One region of the Paenibacillus sp. FSL L8-0663 genome, then DNA from elsewhere that is predicted to be linked to it. Evidence: predicted binding sites of a transcription regulator. Region 1 holds the regulator's gene; the other holds the start of a gene.
What was found. Region 1 encodes LexA, which represses DNA repair genes until DNA is damaged. Its sites were predicted from a motif close to CGAACATATGTTCG; they were not measured.
Positions count from the first base shown of each region.

Region 2: dndB (DNA sulfur modification protein DndB) is a predicted target of LexA. The motif match lies at 3,517-3,530, and genes of this name have one in related genera.

Region 1 covers NZ_JBBOYM010000001.1:3,136,624-3,141,778, reverse strand. The annotation lists partial or broken gene tet (Tet(L)/Tet(K)/Tet(45) family tetracycline efflux MFS transporter) at 1-1,066, shown strand, start outside; partial or broken gene MKY75_RS13445 (GNAT family N-acetyltransferase) at 1,288-1,827, opposite strand; gene MKY75_RS13440 (hypothetical protein) at 2,057-2,197, opposite strand; gene MKY75_RS13435 (hypothetical protein) at 2,238-2,402, opposite strand; gene MKY75_RS13430 (hypothetical protein) at 2,638-2,940, opposite strand; gene lexA (transcriptional repressor LexA) at 3,224-3,850, opposite strand; gene MKY75_RS13420 (LysM peptidoglycan-binding domain-containing protein) at 4,037-4,405, shown strand; gene MKY75_RS13415 (DUF896 domain-containing protein) at 4,514-4,720, shown strand; gene MKY75_RS13410 (hypothetical protein) at 4,841-5,155, shown strand, end outside.
Region 2 covers NZ_JBBOYM010000001.1:5,623,317-5,628,471, reverse strand. The annotation lists gene dndD (DNA sulfur modification protein DndD) at 1-845, opposite strand, end outside; gene dndC (DNA phosphorothioation system sulfurtransferase DndC) at 864-2,369, opposite strand; gene dndB (DNA sulfur modification protein DndB) at 2,359-3,453, opposite strand; partial or broken gene MKY75_RS25000 (methyl-accepting chemotaxis protein) at 3,855-4,040, shown strand; gene MKY75_RS24995 (hypothetical protein) at 4,367-4,753, shown strand; gene MKY75_RS24990 (hypothetical protein) at 4,946-5,143, shown strand.

The DNA of each region.
Region 1 (5,155 bases):
ACACTTATCTTGGGACGATTTATACAAGGGATTGGTGCAGCTGCATTTCCTTCACTTGTGATGGTCGTAGTTGCTCGCTATATCCCAAAAGAAAACAGGGGAAAGGCAATATGGCCTCATCGGGTCTATCGTAGCAATGGGTGAAGGGATAGGACCGGCTATTGGTGGGGTGATTGCTCATTATATTCATTGGTCTTATTTACTGCTTCTTCCTGTTTTAACTTTTGTAACTGTTCCCTTCCTGATAAAATTATTGAAAAAGGAAGTCATTTCAAAGGGCTCGTTTGACATTGCAGGAATCGTGCTTATATCTCTAGGTATTGTATTGTTTATGTTGTATACAACTTCTTACAGAATTTCTTTTCTGGTGATAAGTGTTCTATTTTTCTTGATCTTTTTAAAACATATCAGACAAGTAACCAATCCTTTTGTTGATTCTTCATTGGGGGAAAATACTGCATTTATGATAGGAATCCTTTGTGGGGGGCTTATGTTTGGTACCGTAGCTGGATTTGTTTCTATGGTCCCTTATATGATGAAAGACGTTCACCACTTAAGTACCGCAATGATTGGCAGTGGAATTATTTTTCCTGGAACGATGAGTGTTATTTTCTTTGGTTTTCTTGGAGGAGCACTTGTTGATAAGAAAGGTTCCTTACATGTGCTAGCAGTCGGCGTTGCATTTCTTGCCGTCAGTTTTTTGGTAGCTGCTTTCTTTATTGAAATGACACCTTGGCTGATGTCTATTATTCTAGTCTTTGTTTTCGGTGGTCTTTCTTTTATTAAAACAGTAATATCCACTATTGTTTCAAGTAGTTTAAAACAAGAAGAAGCTGGCGCAGGAATGAGCTTGCTTAATTTTATAAGCTTTTTATCAGAAGGAACGGGGATTTCAGTTGTAGGAGGCTTATTGTCAATACGTCTTATTCATCAAAAATTTATACCAATCATTAATTTTCCATCTGCTTATTTATATAGCAATATGTTATTGATTTTTTCAGTGGTCATTATAATTAGCGGGATTTTATCTGTTATTGTATATAAACGTTCAGTTTCAGATTCCTGATAAGAGCAAAAAAGGATTACATGCTGAAAATGATCGCATCCTCACGTTTGAAGTAAGTGAATACTCTAAAAATAAATCAAAAGCTCTGCTAACCTTAATTGGTCGGCAGAGTTTTGTGTGCTGATCAGTTTGATTTTACTAGATACGGGAAAAGTAGCAATGCAAAGTGTGCGTACAAGATGGTATTGTTTTTAAATTCGGCCTTATTACAGAAGGATAGGCTAATTTGAATACTTAAACTTATAATACCAAAAAATCGCTTTCTCATGGGCTGTGGAAAAGTTAGAATATAGCATAGTATCAACTCCGCCGATTACAAAGTTATTTTTAGCATAGAATCGACAAGCTAAAATATTCACATCCTGTGTTTCAAGCATAAGGCCAACAAGATTATTCTGCTTAGCCCACTCGGTTGCTTTACTCAATAAGGCTGCTCCGATTCCCTTGTGTCTCGAGTCTTTAGCAACGGCAATATCCTCAATTAGAGCATAGCCATTCCAATAAGTACAAAGTTTAATTTTCCCAACACAGTCGTTCTCATCATAATATAAAAAAATAGATTTTCCTTGTTCATTAATATAACTGATATCGACGTCATCATCCTCATACTGTTTAAAATATGGTTCGGGAAAACTTTCTTATATATATGACCAAATGTTGTTCTCGTATTTAGGTATAATTTTTCCTGACACAATAAAGCCGTTATTCTCATTTGACTTTTTAAAATCCCCCATATTTGAAAGTGACATTTTAATTATCATGGCTTGTCTCCTTCTGGTTTAATTTCTCTATGCACATTATTCTAAAAGAGAACCACTTTTTCCTGTCTGTTAGATTTATAAAAGAGTAAAATAGTAGCGACTGTTCAACTATGTGTGATATTTTAGATCCCCCTCCGCTTGCTTAAATGATTCATAGCAGTAGTTAGGTGTGCTATTTAACACAAAAAAGCAGGAAGAATTCCTCCCGCTTTTTGCATGGAAACAATTATTAACGTCTGCGTTGTCTATCGTTTACGCTAAACAAATTAACAGCCAGTGCGTTACCTCTTGCACGCGCAGTGGCTCTTTGATTGGAACGGATGTTCAATCTTCTTCTTCTTAAATCACGTCTGCAATGTCTTCTGCTCATAATATCACCTCCCTTCAAGAAATGAAGGTGCGGTTGAATCTTAGTGGCGTTTATGCTTACGCTTGGAAATTTTGATATTCAAGGCATTGGTTGCTAGTGCATTTCCGCTTCCTGTTTTAGCAGCTGCGGCTTGAAAGACTTTAACGACCAGATATCTGTTTTTCCCGATGCGATGCTTATACGTTTTAACTCTATTTCTGATCATCTGCATATCTCCTTTGCTTAGTTCTGCTATATATATATGTCAATTGTGATAGTAATGTATCAGCATAAATCTATTAGAAGCAAAAAGAAGCTAGTACCTATATCCCTAAAGGTTAACAAAAAAACTCATGCGAACCTGTCTTCGCCTTTTCAACTTTACGTTGCAGGAGATGTTACAGGCAGGTCGGCATGAGTCTAATGTGTAGAATAAAGATAATATGCAGTTTGTATGAAAATTATTTACTATTAAGGGTGTTAAGTTTTTTTTCGTAGTATGCCTCTTGGGCAAGAATATGATTCAGTTGTTCTGAGAGCTGTTTATATTCTTGGCTGGCCTCTGGGTAATTATTTCTTTCGGAAATTACAGCTTCAAGTTGCTTTTCTAAATACCTGAAATGGATGAGTATTTGTATGTACTGAATACGATCGTAGGTTGTTATGTGTGATTTCTCTTCTGCATACAAATGATCCATTGTTGGAACTGCACAGCTTACGACGATAAATATCATAACAAACGCTGAAATTATTATTTTTTTCATTTAATTCCTCCTACAGAGCTATGAGTAATTAATATACCATATTTAGCTAAAAGAAAGAAAGATCTATTAGTTTTTCCCATAACAGTATAGCTGTTCAAGATCAGTGGGGGATTATTTGAGATGATGAGGCTGATTTTATAGTAGATACAATAGGAATAGGTTGCAAAAAGGAAAGAATAGTTGTGAGATACATAGTAAGCATAATAACAATACAAAACCGGCTTGCCCTAGGCAGCCGGTTTTGTATTAGGGGATAGAATAACGGGGAAGGAAGAACGAGAAATCAGTGGAAGTCCCGGAAGAGTCCTACAACTTTGCCCAAAATACTGACGTGTGTCAGACGAAGCGGTTCAAAGGCTGGATTTTCAGGTTGAAGCCGGATATGATCTTTTTCTTTGTAGAAGGTTTTAACTGTAGCTTCGTCTTCATCTGTCATAGCTACAACAATATCGCCATTATCAGCGGTCTGCTGCTGACGTACGATTACATAGTCTCCGTTAGCAATCCCAGCCTCAATCATGCTTTCGCCTACAACAGATAACATGAATATTTTATCCTCACCAACAAAGTGTTGGGGAAGAGGAAAGTAATCTTCAATATTTTCTGTCGCCGTAATAGGAAGACCAGCGGTTACTTTGCCGACGACGGGGACACGACTAATGGAGTAATTAATCAAGTTGCTGTTATCCGATTCGTCTTGACCGAGTAACTCAATAGCCCGTGGTTTTGTAGGATCGCGGCGAATGAGTCCTTTTTTCTCTAAGCGATCCAAATGACCGTGAACCGTAGAACTGGAGGCCAATCCGACAGCCTCGCCTATTTCGCGTACAGAAGGGGGGTATCCCTTTAGACGCACTTCATTGCGGATAAATTCAAGAATGGCCTGCTGGCGGCTCGAAATCTTAGACATACCGTATCAACCCCATTTAGTAACGTTTGGGAAAATTATAGCATAGAACCTCCGTTCGTACAAACATAAGTTCTAAATAATCCCTAAAAAAATTGCGAACTTTTGTTCTCTTTTCTATTGAACAAAACAAACGTTCGTGTTATATTGTGAAAACATAAGAACAAACGTTTGGAGGACACAGCCATGATGAAATATAGCACCTATCAAAGTATTTTTCCAATGAATATAGAAAATTTACAGGAGACCCGAAAAGAGGGTAGGGCGCGTTTTATGCAGATTATTACCCATACTCTTTTACTTAAGCTTCTTATTATAGTGATTGTTGCTTGGATTGCAGGAGCAGGTGTACTTACGGTTTTCGCGGCTCCTTCAGCTTCCAAGGAAGAAGTGACTAAACTGACGGTACAACCTGGGGATACGTTGTGGCAGATTGCCGCGAATCATAAACCGGAACGAATGGATACACGGGTATATATAGAAGGAATTGTGCGGATTAACGGTTTAGAGGATCGGGGAGTGCAGGCAGGTCAGGTACTCAAGCTTCCTGACTTATGATCTATTGACTATTAGAGCTTGTCAGGGAGCGTAATGCGGGAGCCTTGACAAGCTCTTTTCTACATGTCAAAGTGTATTATATCTTTGCTTTTATGGAGGGGACACAATTTGGATATAGACAGCTTGGTACAGCGCATTAATGAATTAGCGCGCAAAGCAAAATCCGAGGGTTTGACGGAAGAGGAAGCCACAGAGCGCGCCAATCTTCGAGAAATTTATTTAGGTAACATTCGCCGTAATTTTCGGCAGCAGCTTGAAACGATTGAATTTGTGGACGATGATACATCGAAGGGAAATGACGGGCTGAAGCATTAATGTTGTTAAAGCGCCCAAGCCTGCAATTTGCCTTTTGTTTTAGGTACCTCTCATGGTATCTATATAGATCAGCTTTGAGGCAATTGTTTTAATGTAATATATCTGGGAAGGAATTGAGAGATGGCCCGATCATTTGAAAGAAAAGTACGCAAAAACACAGCGCATTTAAATAAATCGCGCAAAAAGCAAGGTATTCAAACCATTAGCGGCGCAGGTTCTGCAATGGATATTTTCCGTGGCCGTAACATTACTGTGCCAATTATGCTGGCTGGTCTTTCTGTATTGTACATGCTTATGAGTTACTTTTTGACTAAGACCGGTATGCGAGGGATGGATTGGCTTGTATTCGGCCTGTACTTGATGTTGGCTGTTATCTTTTTTATCCGTCGTCCTTATCTGAAAGTGGGAAAGGATACTCTCTATATGCTGAAAGGT
Region 2 (5,155 bases), 2.5 Mb from region 1:
TGCTCAATTTCATTGACTTGTTGGATTAACTGCTGTCTGTTCTCCTGAATAAGTCCACCATGAATTTCAAAATCCTTCTTATCTTGTCTTATTAAATCTGTAAGTTTAGCAGCTTCATCTTGATGATTAAGCAGATCACTTTGGAGATTTTTCAATTGATTTTGTAGATCATGAATTTCTATTTCAAGTGAATTTTTGATTTCAAATTCCCTAGAAGTGTCAGAGTTTTTCTTTGCATGCTGTTGTCTGTAGTTTTGAAGGTCTTTTTCTAGGTTAACAAATAGGTCTAGGTTAAAGAGGATCTTTCCTGCATCCTGTAAATAATCAGGGATTTTCTCTTCAGATACAATTCTGGATATGTCCTCACCATCAAACAGACAAAGTTCAAATAACCTTGGCGGCATTTCTTCTCTGAGTTTATTTTGAAAATCAGAAATCTCCTGGGCATTAAGATGAGCATTGTTTTTTTTAACAGAAAAATATTCTCTAATCTTATTATCTTTAATACTCCAGCTGCGGATTAAAGAGTAGGTAATAGGTTCGAACTCTTCTGTTGATAGATATTCAAGAACAATTTGGTACTTATCCTGATTATTTTCATGAAGAGCTTTTCGATTAAGCAGGGATCGGATTTTCTTGAAATAAGCTTCATTCTCAGTAATATAACCGTAGGCCATAGAACCAAATAAAGCGATTCGAATGGATTCCAGAATGGTAGTTTTCCCAGCTCCGTTTTTCCCACCAATTAATATTACATTATGGTTAGTGGTTGTTTTAAAGTTAAAGTTGTTAAGATCCCCGTGATAAGCACCAATATTACGAAGGACTAGTTTGTTGATCTGCATTAATTATCTAATCCACCTTTATAAATGTAAGAAATCTTGGTTTAAAGTCTTGTCAAAAGCCTGAATCAGCCCTCTTCGAACTTTCACACCGGAGTAATCCTTTTCTACTGCAATTAGCTTTTTAAGCAGATTCAAGTTTACCCCTTCTTCCTGACAGAGTGTCTCTAAATCAGTAATCTGATCTTCTTTAAATACAGGGCGGTCATCTTTATGCCAATCATAGATTTCTCCGGTTTCCTCTTCAACAATTCGAGGGAGGCGATCTTCCCATTGAAGATCGATATGCCAGTATTTACGGATTTCCTTAAGTTCCTCAAAAGTAATGAGCTCGATATTTGGATCATAAAGTTCCCGAACTTTTTTCTGAGTTCTAAGTAGTTCTCTGAGAATCTCTTCTCGAGCATTTAAGGTGAAAGGGCCCACCCCGAAACGCTTGAAATTTCCATCTTCATCTTCAACAAATACATCAAGTTTTTCAATTGTTGCCAAATTTATATTGTTATCTTCTATAAATTGTTTGATCTCGGATTTTTTGATGCTTTTATATTTATTCGCTCTAATGTCTTCTTCATTAACTCCTCCGAGATTCGTTGTCAGATAAACTTCACCATTCATTCTATGTTTTTGACGTTTAGAACGATCTTCACGAATATTCACGAGGTAATTTCTGAACTCATAGAGTGGAGTTAGCCATTCTACACCGCTATTAATAAATCCACTCAGTGCTTTATCTTCGTTTACAACTGTGCAAGTCCAACATCCAAATCGACTGTTTCCGCATGAACCCGCACTTTCCTTAATTTCTTTATCTACAACCAGTGGGCATTCACTACTGGAATCTTGGTACAATTGCAGCAGTTCATTATTATCATCGCCCCAAGGTGAAGGATATTGGAGCAGGAATTCCCAGATGTCGTCTACATGAAATGATCTGATCGGTGCAAATACAAAGGCATTCCGCAGTGTGGAGTGCCGCATTAAATTTTTCCCTTCTATAGTATGTGACTGCATGACAGCGGCTCGAGTAGAGCTTTCGGAATCTCGGACCCCAAGAAGCATTACAACTTCACCAAATTGATCTACTTTTTCAAGAATGAACCTGTTGGCAGGTTCAATTTTTAGCCGGTCAGTGCACCATCTGAATTTTTGACGTGGAGTTGGATACCCTTTGCCAATAATAGAAGCCCAGAATGTTTGCTCGGCTTTTGGTCTTACTTTTTGGGTTTCAATAGGAAGTCCCATTTCAAGAGCTCTAGTCTGAATTCTTCCTAAGGTTCGGGTAATTTTATCAATAATAAGTGGTGTTTCAACCTGAGTATCCGAAGAAATCACATATACTTTTTTATTTAATTGGTTAGGTGGAAGTTCGCTTAATGCCTGAAATACTATTTGAACCAGAGCAGTGGAATCTTTACCTCCGCTAAAGCCAATTACCCAGGGACGATCATCAGATAGATATACTTCTTTCACCAATTCTCTGGATTCATTAAATTTACTGCCAGTGTTAAAAATATTAAGTTCCAAGAGGAAAGACCTCCTTAAATTTATCTTCTATTTTTTGTTCTTGTTCTGTAAGAGGGAGTCCAATTTTATTCTTAATGAGATTGGCTGTTAGTTGAACAGTCTGATTGTTCTTATTAATACGACCAGTATGGCTGTAGGCACGACCTTGCCAATCTTCTTTATTATCCCTGCGCCAGTCAATATGTTTTAATTTCTCAATATATTTCTGCCACTCATCTGGATGATAGAAATAAAGATAGTGACCTATAATACCTATAGCTTCTAAGAAAACACCATGAGCAACTATAGAATTTGCCCGTAAATCTCTAGGTGATGCTTTCTTCATCAGCACCTGCTGCCATTCATTAATAGTAGCACTTAAAAGAATCCAAAATTCATTTAAGAATTCCTTTTCTTGCTCAGAGATCATCTCGCCTTTCCGCTTGCCTAGAAGTCTGCAATTCGTATTGAATATATGGTTTAATGCAAATAATTTAGGAGAATTCTTTGAAAGGTTCACCTTTTCCCGATCGGTGTATCGATCCAGCAAGGGGATCTCTGAAATTAATCCCTTTGTTATGAGAGACATTTGATCGCGGTGATCATAAAGTATACCGATAGAAGAAGTTGTGTTCACCGCATGTCGATTAAGATCGGAGAACATTTGCTGAGAACGCACAAGCCCTAAATCATGAAAAAAGACTACAGAAATGGTCTCATCTCCGAGTTCTGGAGCAATCTTCAAAGCTTCTTCAATTGACGCTCTCCTGTGTTGACCGTCATTAATTAGAAACTTTGAATCAAGTGAGATCGAGAGATATCCTATATCTTTAAGCTCGCTTGAATGCTCCTGAAAGACTAATTTCCCATCTACAGATGCCGTTAACGAAGAAAATATGTAGTCCTTTGGATTCTCAAGAATATAGTTGGTTATATCCGGAATTCTTGATTTATTCATAAGACGCTGAGCCCGGTGTTCAACGGGAATCTCTTCTTCATCAAACAGAAATATCCTAGGGATCAGCCTGAGCGGGCACATCACTGTATAGAATTCTCTCCCTGCTTGAATTCCACGGAGAGCGGGAAAACTATAACTAAAGTTCATATAGAGCATTCTCCTTTATTACGTACGTAATATTAATGAATGTAGTTTGATTTTACTTCAATACGAACGGATGTTCAATATTTATATTAGAAAATTGATGAAAAAGGGAGATAATAATTAAAATTTCTAAAAGATAAAGGTGATAACACTTCCCAATACATAGTGCATTATCTTAAATCACATCTCTGGCCCGTCCTTGTTCAAGCCATGTATAGTAAGTAACGCTTACACCTGCTTCACTGTGTTATCTGCTTTCGCTTTATGGATGATACGGTGAACCTTATCATAAGTAGGGCGAATTTGTGAAAGACAATAAGAAGCAGTTCTTTGTCTGCACGTGGAAATAGTCTCAAAGAGTTCTTGCTTCATCGGGACTATTCCCATCAGCGTGATCAAAGACCATCTCCGGGCAAATCGGCCTGCTGGCCTTGAATGCAGCCATAGAAGCAGCTAGAGCGGGCGAGCAGGGTCGCGGATTTGCCGTAGTCGCAGACGAAGTCCGCAAGCTTGCGGACCAGTCAGAAGCGGCAACGAAGCAGATCGAAACGCTCATTACCGCCATCCAAAGTGAAACCAGCGAGGTGGTGTCTTGGTGGTACCTTCCTAATTTACAGTTCCATACCATTAATAATGAACAATTGCTTTAAAGCTAAAATTGGTACTTCTTTGGGAATTGGCGGTGCACAATTTTTGCACAAATTACAGGTCGATTAATCGAGTCTATCGGTTGGCGACCAACCTATATGGTATTAGGTATTGCCTGTAGCCGTATTAATTTTACCTTTTATCATTCTCGTCATACGTTCAAAACCAGAACAATTTGGTTATGTTATTCACTGGTCTTTTCGGTTTAGCTTCGACAGTAAGCTTCCAGGTACCAAACTTTGTGCAATCCATTGGATTTACAGCTGCAATGGCAGCTACAGGAGTAACTTGTGTAACCATTGGTCAAACAGGCGGTAAATTCATAATAGGCGCGATCAACGATAAATTCGGTGTTAAAGCGGCTCTATTTACTGGTATTGGTGGTGGTATGCTTGGGGTTGTAGTTTCTGATTCATTTGGTATTGCTATGCTTTATGTTGGTGCATTACTACTTGGTATTGGATTCTCAGGCTCTACTTTACTTCCGCCAGTGGCCGATACGATAAATTTTTCTCGGTATTCGTACCGAAGTTTAAACATCCAAGACATAGAGCGCTTACCTGCGGTCCCGATTTTCCTAATGAAAGTTGTCGCATTTTATTTCATCTCGCAATTATGTAGAGTTTCTTTCCTTACTAACTCTAGCAATTCATGATTAACCTTATAATAACACTATAGTTAATAATTGTAACGTTTAGCATAGGCATTATTCGTTATGTGTTAATAAAGCAGCGCAGTAATCCGATAAAGTAATTACAACAAGTTTCCTTGTATATTCGACATCATTAGACAAACTGGGGGCAGTGGTTTTTATGAGGAATAGTAAAGTATCGGGATTATCCGGGAAGTGGGCACAAATGCGGAGCAGGTTGCCGCATCATCGGAAGAGCTGACAGCCAGCGCGGAACAAACGGGACAAGCTACGGAGCATGTTGCGTCCATTACAGAAAAATTAGCCGAAGGAGCGCAGACGCAAGTGAACAGCATCGAAGCCAGCGTTACGCTTGTTCAGAAGATGGATGGGGAGGCTACGCAAAATTGCTGATCGTTCCATTCA